DNA from 2 places in the Variovorax sp. GW821-FHT09D04 genome. Region 1 is predicted to be linked to the other one. Evidence: predicted binding sites of a transcription regulator. Region 1 holds the regulator's gene; the other holds the start of a gene.
The links. The regulator sigma-54, encoded in region 1, starts transcription at its own class of promoters, with help from an activator protein. The targets are predictions, from matches to a motif close to TGGCANGNAANCTGCTTT.
Positions count from the first base shown of each region.

Region 2: a site for sigma-54 is predicted at 3,036-3,053, ahead of hmpA (NO-inducible flavohemoprotein). Genes of this name have one in related genera too.

Region 1 is NZ_JBWKPA010000014.1:67,660-72,887, reverse strand. It holds gene AC07O4_RS29060 (thiol:disulfide interchange protein DsbA/DsbL) at 130-774, shown strand; gene lptA (lipopolysaccharide transport periplasmic protein LptA) at 897-1,616, shown strand; gene lptB (LPS export ABC transporter ATP-binding protein) at 1,613-2,407, shown strand; gene rpoN (RNA polymerase factor sigma-54) at 2,562-4,151, shown strand; gene AC07O4_RS29040 (phospholipase D family protein) at 4,162-5,228, shown strand, end outside.
Region 2 is NZ_JBWKPA010000008.1:276,175-281,402, reverse strand. It holds gene AC07O4_RS23865 (NAD(P)/FAD-dependent oxidoreductase) at 1-707, opposite strand, end outside; gene cysK (cysteine synthase A) at 781-1,701, opposite strand; gene hmpA (NO-inducible flavohemoprotein) at 1,817-3,001, opposite strand; gene norR (nitric oxide reductase transcriptional regulator NorR) at 3,137-4,729, shown strand; RNA gene rnpB (RNase P RNA component class A) at 4,789-5,157, shown strand.

The DNA.
Region 1 (5,228 bases):
TTAAGCTCTCGCCCGCGCGGCATCTGCCGCACTCGTTTGTCAATTCCAGCGCCTCGGTCGCGCCGTCCACGGGGAACTCCCGGCGGCGCGCCGGCTCTGTACTGCGGTACCCACAGGAGAACCTTTTCCATGAAACGTCGTGACTTTTCGCTGGCCGCCACTTCGATCGGGCTGCTTTCGCTGGCTGCCGTTCCGGCACACGCCCAGCGCGCCCCCAAGGCCGGCACCGATTTCCTCGTGCTCGACAAGCGCGTGCCCGTCGATGCACCCGCCGGCAAGGTTGAGGTGGTCGAGTTCTTCTCGTACAACTGCCCGCATTGCAACGACTTCGAGCCCTCGCTCGAAGCCTGGGTCAAGGCAGCCCCGAAGGAAGTGGCCTTCCGCCGCATCCCGGTGCCCTTCGTGGGCAACGACGTCGAGGCCAAGCAGCGCCTGTACTTCACGCTCGAAGCCATGGGCAAGCTGGAGGAATACCACCCGAAGGTGTTCGCCGCCATCCACGCGCAGCGCCAGAACCTGAACGGCGATGCCAACATCCAGGCCTGGGCCGAGCGTGCCGGCCTCGACGGCGCCAAGTTCAAGGAAACCTTTGCGTCCTTCGGCGTGGCCAGCAAGGCCCGCCGCGCGGCGCAGCAGACCGAGGCCTACAAGGTCGCCGGCGTGCCGGCCCTGGCCGTGGCGGGCCGCTGGTATGTCGACGGCGAAACCGCCGGCAGCATGTCCAAGGTGCTGCAGGTCGCGACCTTCCTCATCGGCGAAGCCAAGAAGGGCTGACCGACCCGGCGACCTGCTTTCTTGGTCGAATGCAAGGCCCGCTTCGGCGGGCTTTTTCATTGGCGGCGGTGGGCAATTGCCATCCCACGCATACAATGTTTCAGAGCAAGTTTCGTGCCTTTATGACATTGCCCTCCATCCCCACATTCCCCACCCTTCGTCGCCTCGGCCGCCTGGCCTTCGGCGCGCTGTTGCTGGCCGGAGCCGCCTCCGGCGCCCTGGCTGAAACCGCCGACCGCACCAAGCCGATGAACATCGAGTCCGACTCGATGCGCTACGACGACCTGAAACAGACCAGCGTGTTCACCGGCAACGTGCTGGTCACGAAGGGCACGATCATCATCCGCGGCGCGCGGCTGGACGTGCGCCAGGACGCCGAGGGCTACCAGTACGGCGTGGTCACGGCGGCGCCCGGCAAGCTGGCCTATTACAAGCAGAAGCGCAACGCCGGCGACGAGTGGATCGAGGGCGAGTCGGAAGTCATCGAGTACGACAGCCGCGCCGACAACGTCAAGTTCATCCGCCGTGCCGTCATGCGCCGGCTGATCGGCGCCACGGCCAACGACGAAAGCAGCGGCGCGCTGATCGTCTACGACCAGAGCAACGACACCTACACCGTCAACGGTTCCCTCGTGCCGCCGAACGCCGGCGTCTCGGCGGGCGGCGGCGGTCGCGTCAAGGCCATCCTCACGCCGAAGGCCACGCCGGCCCCGGCGGCGCCCGGCTCCGCACCCGCGGCCGGCGGCAAGAAGCCCGCGGCTCCGGCGCCCACCCCCGCGCCCGGCGCCGGGCTGCGCCCGAGCACCACGCTGGGCGGCACCGAAGGGGAAGGGCGCAAGTGATCGAAACCGCAGGAACCCAGGCCGCCGACGGCATTCCGGGCAGCCGCCTCGTGGCGCGCGGCCTCAAGAAGAGCTACGGCAGCCGCACGGTCGTGAAAGACGTCTCGCTCGATGTGCAAAAGGGCGAGGTCGTCGGACTGCTCGGCCCCAACGGCGCGGGCAAGACCACCTCGTTCTACATGATCGTCGGGCTGGTGCGCGCCGACGCCGGCGAGATCACCATCGACGGCGAGCCCATCGCCCACATGCCCATCCACCGCCGCGCGCGCATGGGCCTGAGCTACCTGCCGCAGGAGGCCTCGATCTTCCGCAAGCTCACGGTCGAGGAAAACGTGCGCGCCGTGCTCGAGCTGCAGCGCGAACCCGACGCCAACGGCCGCATGATGCCGCTGACCAAGCAGCACACCGAAGAGCGCCTGGCCGACCTGCTGGCCGACCTGCGCGTAGACCACCTGCGCGATTCGCCCGCGCTCGCGCTGTCGGGCGGCGAGCGCCGCCGCGTCGAGATCGCGCGCGCGCTGGCCACGCAGCCGCGCTTCATCCTGCTGGACGAGCCCTTCGCCGGCATCGACCCGATCGCCGTGATCGAGATCCAGCGGATCATCAGTTTCCTGAAAGAGCGCGGCATCGGCGTGCTCATCACCGACCACAACGTGCGTGAGACGCTGGGCATCTGCGATCACGCGTTCATCATCAGCGACGGGCACGTGCTGGCACAAGGCACACCCTCGGAGATCGTCGACAACGCCGAGGTACGCAGGGTGTACCTGGGCGAGCACTTCCGGATGTGACCGTGCGGCGAGGGTCAAGGATCATCGTGGCCGCCGTCCGCGCGGAGCTTCCTCGCGGGGGCCGCCGCGCACGGCCGCCCGAAGCGGCCGGCCCGCCCCCGGTAGGGGGTTGGCGTAGCGCGAAGCGCGCAGCCTGGGGGGGAGCCATTTCCTCATGAAGCAAGGGCTGTCCCTTCGCGTCTCGCAGCATCTGGCCTTGACGCCACAGCTGCAGCAGTCCATTCGCCTGCTCCAGCTCTCCACGCTCGAACTGAGCCAGGAGGTGGAGCAGATGCTGGACGAGAACCCGTTCCTCGAGCGCACCGCGGAAGAAGCGGCGCGCGAGGAGTTCGGGCTGGACACGGCCGACGCGCCGGTGCCGCGCGACGACGCGGGCGAGGGTGAGGCCGAGTTCACGCCGTCCGCCGCCAGCACGTCCTCCACCTCCAGCGACACCACCACCTCGACCCCCGACACCGACGGCCCCGCCGCCGAGATCGCCGAGCGCGAGCCCGACTGGGAAGGCGACGGCACCGTCGACATGGCGCCCGACGACAGCGAGTGGGGCAGCGACGCGCCCGCGCGCCAGAACAACCTGGGCGACGACGAGCGTGCCGACGCCACCGAACTCGCGCGCAGCCAGGAGTCGCTGCAGTCGTTCCTGCACCGCCAGGCGCTGAGCCTGCGGCTCAATGAAAACGACTGCGCCGCGCTGCGCTTTTTGATCGAGTCGCTCAACGACGACGGCTACCTCGAAGACTCGCTGCCCGCGCTGGCCTCGGGCCTGGCGGGCGACGACAACGACCAGTTCGACGACCTCGTGCACCACTTCCAGGTGGCGCTGGGCCTGCTGCAGAGCCTGGAGCCGGTCGGCGTCGGTGCGCGCGACCTCGGCGAATGCCTGAGCATCCAGCTGAAGGCGCTCGCCAGCGAAGACGAGACCGAGGCCGAAGCGCTCATCCGCAAGACCGCCATCGCGATCTGCAAGCAGCCGATGGAGCTGCTCGCGCGGCGCGACTTCAAGCGCCTGGCCACGCTCACGCGCACCAACGAAGAGCTGGTGCGCTCGGCGCTGCAGATCATTGCGCGGCTCGAACCCAAGCCGGGGCGCCGCTTCGTCGACGTCGAACGCAACATCGTCATCCCCGACGTGATCGTCACCAAGACCGGGCGCGGCACGAACGTGAAGTTCCGCGTCATGCTCAACCCCGAAGTCATGCCGCGCCTGCGCGTGCACGACATCTACGCCGGTGCGCTCAAGTCGCACAAGGGCGAGGGCAGCCAGGCGCTGTCGCAGCGGCTGCAGGAGGCGCGCTGGTTCATCAAGAACATCCAGCAGCGCTTCGACACCATCCTGCGCGTGAGCAACGCCATCGTCGAGCGGCAGAAGAGCTACTTCGTGCACGGCGAGCTGGCCATGCGCCCGCTGGTGCTGCGCGAGATCGCCGACGAACTGGGCCTGCACGAGTCGACCATCTCGCGCGTGACCACCGCCAAGTACATGGCAACGCCCTTCGGCACGGTCGAGCTCAAGTACTTCTTCGGCTCGGCGCTGGGCACCGAGACCGGCGGCAACGCGTCGAGCACGGCAGTGCGCGCGCTGATCAAGCAGTTCGTGAGTTCCGAGAGCATCAAGAAGCCGCTGTCCGACAGCCAGATTTCCGAGATGCTGAAAGAGCAGGGCATCGAGTGCGCGCGCCGCACCGTCGCCAAGTACCGCGAAGCCTTGCGCATCGCACCGGCCAACCTGCGCAAGGCTCTGTAGAAAGCCCACGATGACCCGTCGCCTGCTGTCGCGCTGGGGGCATTGGGTCTTCGCCCTCGTGGCTGCATCGCTGTTCGCCGGCTGTGCCACCTTGCCCGACGAGGCACCGCGCCCGCCCACCAAGGCCATCGCCGTCTCGGCCGACACCGCGCTCGGCAAGATCGCGCTGGCCTCGCAGCCCGACCCCGACCTCAGCGGCTTTCGCCTGATGCCCGGCGGCGACTTCGCCTTCGACACGCGGCTGCAGCTGGCGCGCCGCGCCCAGCGCACGCTCGACGTGCAGTACTACCAGATCGAGAACGACGAGACCGGTCGCTACCTGCTGCGCACCCTGCGCGATGCGGCCCAGCGCGGCGTGCGCGTGCGTCTCTTGATGGACGACCTGTACACGTCCGGCGAAGACGAGCTGCTGCTCGGCCTGGCCGCCACGCCGAACGTGGAGCTGCGCCTGTTCAACCCGTTCCCGGCCGGGCGCGGCAGCCTGCTCAAGCGCTTCACCGCGTCGCTGTTCGACTTCAGCCGCGTCAATCGGCGCATGCACAACAAGCTCTTCATCGCCGACGGTGCGATGGCGGTGGCGGGCGGGCGCAACATCGGCAACCAGTACTTCCGCCGCACCACCGGCCCGAACTTCATCGACCTCGACACCTTCGTCACGGGCGCGCTGATCCCGCGACTGGGCGTGCTGTTCGACCAGTACTGGAACAGCCCGCATGTGCGCCCGATCGGCGCGGTCGTGCACACCGACCTGCCGCGCGAAGAGCTGCAGCGCCGCTTCGACGCCGCCACCGGCCCCGACACCACGCCGCCGCCGCCCAAACCTGCGCCCAACGACCTGCTCGGCTACAGCCCGGTGGCCGACGACCTCGACGCCGGCAAGCTGGGCCTGATCTGGAGCACCGCCGAGGCGTATGCCGATTCGCCCGACCGCGTGATCGGCAAGACCGCGTCGTACGGCGGCGTGCCGCTGCTCGACGTGGACAGCGTGCGCTACAACGTGGTCGAGCAGATGCGCCGCGCGCGCAGCGAGGTGACGCTGGTCTCGCCCTACCTGATCCCGGGCGCGTCGGGGCTGGA
Region 2 (5,228 bases), on a different contig from region 1:
ACGTCGGTCACGCGCTGCTCGAAGCGGATCTCGCCGCCGAGCGCGACGATCTGCTCACGGATGTTCTCCACCACCTTCACCAGCTTGAAGGTGCCGATGTGCGGATGCGCGACGTACAAGATTTCGGGCGGCGCGCCGGCCTTCACGAACTCTTCCATCACCTTGCGGCCGAGGAAGCGCGGGTCCTTGATCTGGCTGTAGAGCTTGCCGTCCGAGAAGGTGCCGGCGCCGCCTTCGCCGAACTGCACGTTCGACTCGGGGTTGAGCACGCTCTTGCGCCACAGGCCCCAGGTGTCGCGGGTGCGCTGGCGCACGGTCTTGCCGCGTTCGAGCACGATGGGCCTGAAGCCCATCTTCGCGAGCATCAGCGCCGCGAAGATGCCGCAGGGGCCGAAGCCGATCACCACGGGGCGCGTGGCGTCCGCGGGCGCCTGGCCCGGGGGCGTGTAGCGCATGTCCGGTGCGGGCTGGATGTGCGGGTGGCTGGCGTGCTTGGCCAGCAGCGCGGCTTCGAGCGCGGCGTCGGCCAGCTGCACGTCGCAGATGTAGACCGTGAGCAGGTCGACCTTGCGGGCGTCGAAGCTGCGCTTGTAGACGGTGTGGGAGGCGATCGCTTCAGGTGGAACGTCGAGCGTTCGGGCGATCAGGGTGGCCAGCGCGTCAGGCGCGTGGTCGAGCGGGAGTTTGAGTTCGGAGATTCGCAGCATGTCGTGGGGCTTGTGGTTATCAAGCAGACCGACGATTTTAAGCGCCCGAGGCGCTATGAAACTTGTAGCTGGATCAGGCGGGCAGGAAGCCTTCGACCGACAGGTAGCGCTCGCCCGTGTCGTAGTTGAATCCCAGCACCACCGCATCGGGCGCCAGCGAGGGCAGCTTCTGCGCGATGGCCGCAAGCGTCGCGCCCGACGAGATGCCGACCAGGATGCCTTCCTCGACCGCGCAGCGGCGCGCCATTTCGCGCGCCGGTTCGGCGTCGACCTGCAGCACGCCGTCGAGCAGCGAGGTGTCCAGGTTCTTCGGGATGAAGCCCGCGCCGATGCCCTGGATGGGGTGGGGCGCCGGCGCGCCGCCCGAGATCACGGGCGAGGCCACGGGCTCCACCGCGAACACCTGCAGCTTGGGCCACTTCTTCTTGAGCACCTTCGCCACGCCGGTGATGTGGCCGCCCGTGCCCACGCCGGTGATGAGCACGTCGATGCCCTCGGGAAAGTCGGCCGCGATCTCCTCGGCCGTGGTGCGCACGTGCACGTCGACGTTGGCGGGGTTGTTGAACTGCTGCGGCATCCACGCGCCGGGCGTGCCGGCCACGATTTCCTCGGCGCGGGCGATGGAGCCCTTCATGCCGTTGGCGCGCGGCGTGAGGTCGAAGGTGGCGCCGTAGGCCAGCATGAGGCGGCGGCGCTCCACCGACATGCTGTCGGGCATCACCAGGATCAGCTTGTAGCCCTTGACGGCCGCGACCATCGCCAGGCCGATGCCGGTGTTGCCCGAGGTGGGCTCGACGATGGTGCCGCCGGGCTTGAGCGCGCCGCTCTTCTCGGCGTCTTCCACCATCGACAGCGCGATGCGGTCCTTGATCGAGCCGCCGGGGTTGGCGCGCTCCGACTTGATCCAGACCTGCTGCTTCGCATGGCCGAACAGGCGGTTGATGCGGATGTGCGGCGTGTTGCCGATGGTCTGGAGGATGTTCTGGGCCTTCATGGAATCTCCTTGGGTGCGAGGGTCGGATGGTCAGCGCGCATTGTGGCGCCCCCTGGGCCGGGTTGCACCCGGCCCGCGACCGTTTCAGCACGAGGTGATGGCAGGCCGTTGCGGTTCAGGCCTCCAGGGCTTCCAGCGGCCCGAAGAACTCGTAGCGAAGCTGCTGCTTCGGCACGCCGAGCGCCAGCCCGTTGGCATACACCGCCTGCATGAAGGGCTTCGGTCCGAGAAAGTACAGGTCGACGTCGCGGTCTTCCGGCAGCAGCCCGGCCAGCAGCTCGCGGGTGACGAAGCCGGTCGCGTGCGGCGTGTCGGTGTCGCGCGGCGCGTCGTAGACATACAGCGGCTTCACGTTCGCATGCCGCTGCGCCAGCGCGTCGACGCGGGCGCGGAACGCGTGCGCGCCGCCGTGCCGCGCCGCATGGACGAAGTGCACCGGCCGGCCCGTGTGGGCCACCGATTCGAGCATGCTCATCGCAGGCGTGATGCCCACGCCGCCCGTCACCAGCACGAGGGGACGTGCCAGCTCGCCGGCGGGCTGCAGCACGAAGTCGCCGCACGGCGCCTGCACTTGCAGCCGCGTGCCGATCGTCGCGGACTCGTGCAGCCAGTTCGAGGCGCGGCCGCCTTTTTCCTTCTTCACGCTGATGCGGTACCACGGCTTGCCCGGCGCGTCGGACAGCGAGTAGTTGCGCCGCACCGGCTGGCCGTCGATCTCCAGCACCAGCGTGAGGTACTGCCCCGGCGTGAACGCCAGCAGCGCGCCGCCGTCCACGGGCTCCAGGTAGAACGAGGTGATGACCTCGCTTTCGTCTTCGCGCCGGGCCACGCGGAATTCGCGCGTGCCGCGCCACCCGCCGGGTTGCGCCGCATTGGCGCTGTAGACGGCGTCTTCCGCGGCGATGAGCAGGCCCGCCAGCGATTCGTAGGCCTCGCCCCAGGCGGCGATCACCTCGTCGGTCGCGGCATCGCCGAGCACCTCCTTCACGGCGCGCAGCAGGTAGTGGCCGACGATCGGGTAGTGCTCCGGCAGCACGCCCAGCGCGGCGTGCTTCTGGATGATGCGGGGCAGGGCGCCGGCGATCGCTTCGAGCCGGTCGATGTGCGCGCCATAGGCGATGACCGCGCCCGCCAGCGCGCGCGCCTGCGTGCCGGCCGCCTGGTGCGCCTCGTTGAAGAAGGCCTTCACCTGCGGATGGCCCTCGAACATGATCTTGTAGAAGTGGCTGGTGATGGCCTCGCCGTGGGCCTGGAGCGCGGGCACGGTGGACTTGACGATGGCGATGGTTTGCGGATTCATGGTCTGGCGCTTCCTCTGTTGAGATGCCTTTGTCTTCTCACGATCCGTGCCAGCCGGAAGGCCTCTGCAAGTGCTTGACGCCATTGGGGATTTATTGGGCGTGGTCAAATTCACAACAACTTCAGCGTTGTACTTATGACCACATTGCGTGTCGATTCGACCACCGAGGCCTCACCACCCGAGCCCGAGCCCGAAGCCGAGGCCGCCCGCTACCGATCGCTGCTCGCCGCCGCGCGCGGACTGGTCCGCTGCGATGCCGCCGCGCTGCTGCAGCTCGACGTCGACGTGCTGAAGCCCGTCGCAGTCGATGGCCTGAGCGATGAAACCCTCGGGCGCCAGTTTCCCGTGGCCGCCCATCCGCGCTTCGCGCGCCTGCTCGACAGCGAACGGGGCCTGCGTTTCGCCCACGACAGCAACCTGCCCGACCCGTACGACGGCCTCGTCGCCGGCCAGCCGGGCATCCTGCCGGTGCACGACTGCATGGGCGCGCCGCTGCGCCTGCGCGGCACCGTCTGGGGCCTGCTCACGCTGGACGCCCTGGAGCCGCACGCCTTCGACGCCGTGGGCCCGGCGCAGATGGAGGCGTTGATCGCGCTCGTCGAAACCGGCATCGAGGCCGCCCACACGATCCGCGAGATGCAGGCGCGCGCGATGCGCGAGCAGGCCGTCGCCCAGGCGCTGCGTGCGGGGCGTGGCGCGCCGCGCGAGCTGCTGGGCAGCAGCCCGGCGATGAAGCAGCTGTGCCACGAGATCGACACCGTCGCCGTGTCCGACCTCACGGTGCTGCTGCTCGGCGAGACCGGCGTCGGCAAGGACCTGGTCGCGCAGCGCCTGCACGCGCGCTCGCGGCGCAGCGAGCAGCCGCTGGTGCAGGTCAACTGCGCGGCGCTGCCCGAGTCGCTGGCCGACAGCGAGCTCTTCGGCCACAAGCGCGGCGCGTTCACCGGCGCCGTGCAGGACCGCGACGGCAAGTTCGAGATCGCCGATGGCGGCACGCTCTTTCTCGACGAGGTCGGCGAACTGCCGCTGAGCGTGCAGGCCAAGCTGCTGCGCGTGCTGCAAAGCGGCGAGGTGCAACGCCCCGGCAGCGACCGCTTGCGCAAGGTCGACGTGCGCGTGATCGCGGCCACCAACCGCGACCTGCCCGCGGCGATCGCGCAGGGGCGCTTTCGCGCCGACCTGTACCACCGGCTGTCGGTCTATCCGCTCGTGGTCGCGCCGCTGCGCGAACGGGGGCGCGACGTGCTCGTGCTCGCCGGCAGCTTTCTCGAGGAGAACCAGCACCGGCTGGGCGCGCGCAACCTGCGGCTCTCGCCGGCGTCGAAGGCCGCCATGCTGGCGCACGGCTGGCCGGGCAATGTGCGCGAGCTCGAGCACGTGATCAGCCGCGCCTCGCTGCGGGCGTTCCGGGAGCAGCCGCGCGGCTCGCGCTGGACGGCCATCGAGCCGCATCACCTGGCGCTGGACAGCGCCGCCGTCGTGGGAAGCGCCGTGGCAGCGCCCGTGCAGGCCCCGGCGAATGAACACGCGGGGCCTGCCATCGCGGGCGGCACGTTGCGCGAGGCGACCGAGGCTTTCCAGCGGGCCTGGCTCTCGGAACTGCTGGCCCGCCACGGCGGCCGCGTGGCCAGCGCCGCGCGCGAGGCCGGCATCGACCGCAGCAACTTCCATCGGACCTTGCGCAAGCTGGGCCTGGTGCAGGCCGGCGACGGCGAAACGCCCGGCTGACAGCCGGCGCGCGACACCGCTTGAAGGGTCATTGATGGGGCGGGCGATAATCGAGCGGTGAAGCACGCCAGACCGCCGCTGGTGCAAGCCCGAAAGGGACGATGCTCTGCCCTCGGGCAACAGCATCGGGTCGAAAGATCGCACTGGAGGAACGTCCGGACTGCACAGGACAGCGCAGGAGTTAACGACTCTCCACCGTGAGGTGAGGATCAGAGCAACAGAGACGAGCCGATTCAGTTCGGGTGAAACGGGCAATCTCTGCGCGCAGCAACACCAAGTAGGCCAGTATTGAGGTGGTTCCGCTGAGCTGGCGGGTAGGTGGCATCGAGCCGTTTGGCGACAAACGGCCCAGAGTAATGGCGGTCACGCCGGGGTCTTCGCAAGAGGGCCCCGGTGCACAGAATCCGGCTTATCGGCGAGCTTCACACTTTTCTTTCTCTTCCCCTTTTCCCTGGGCCGCGCGCTGACGTCGTGCGCGGCCGCGTGCAGAACTCGGTAG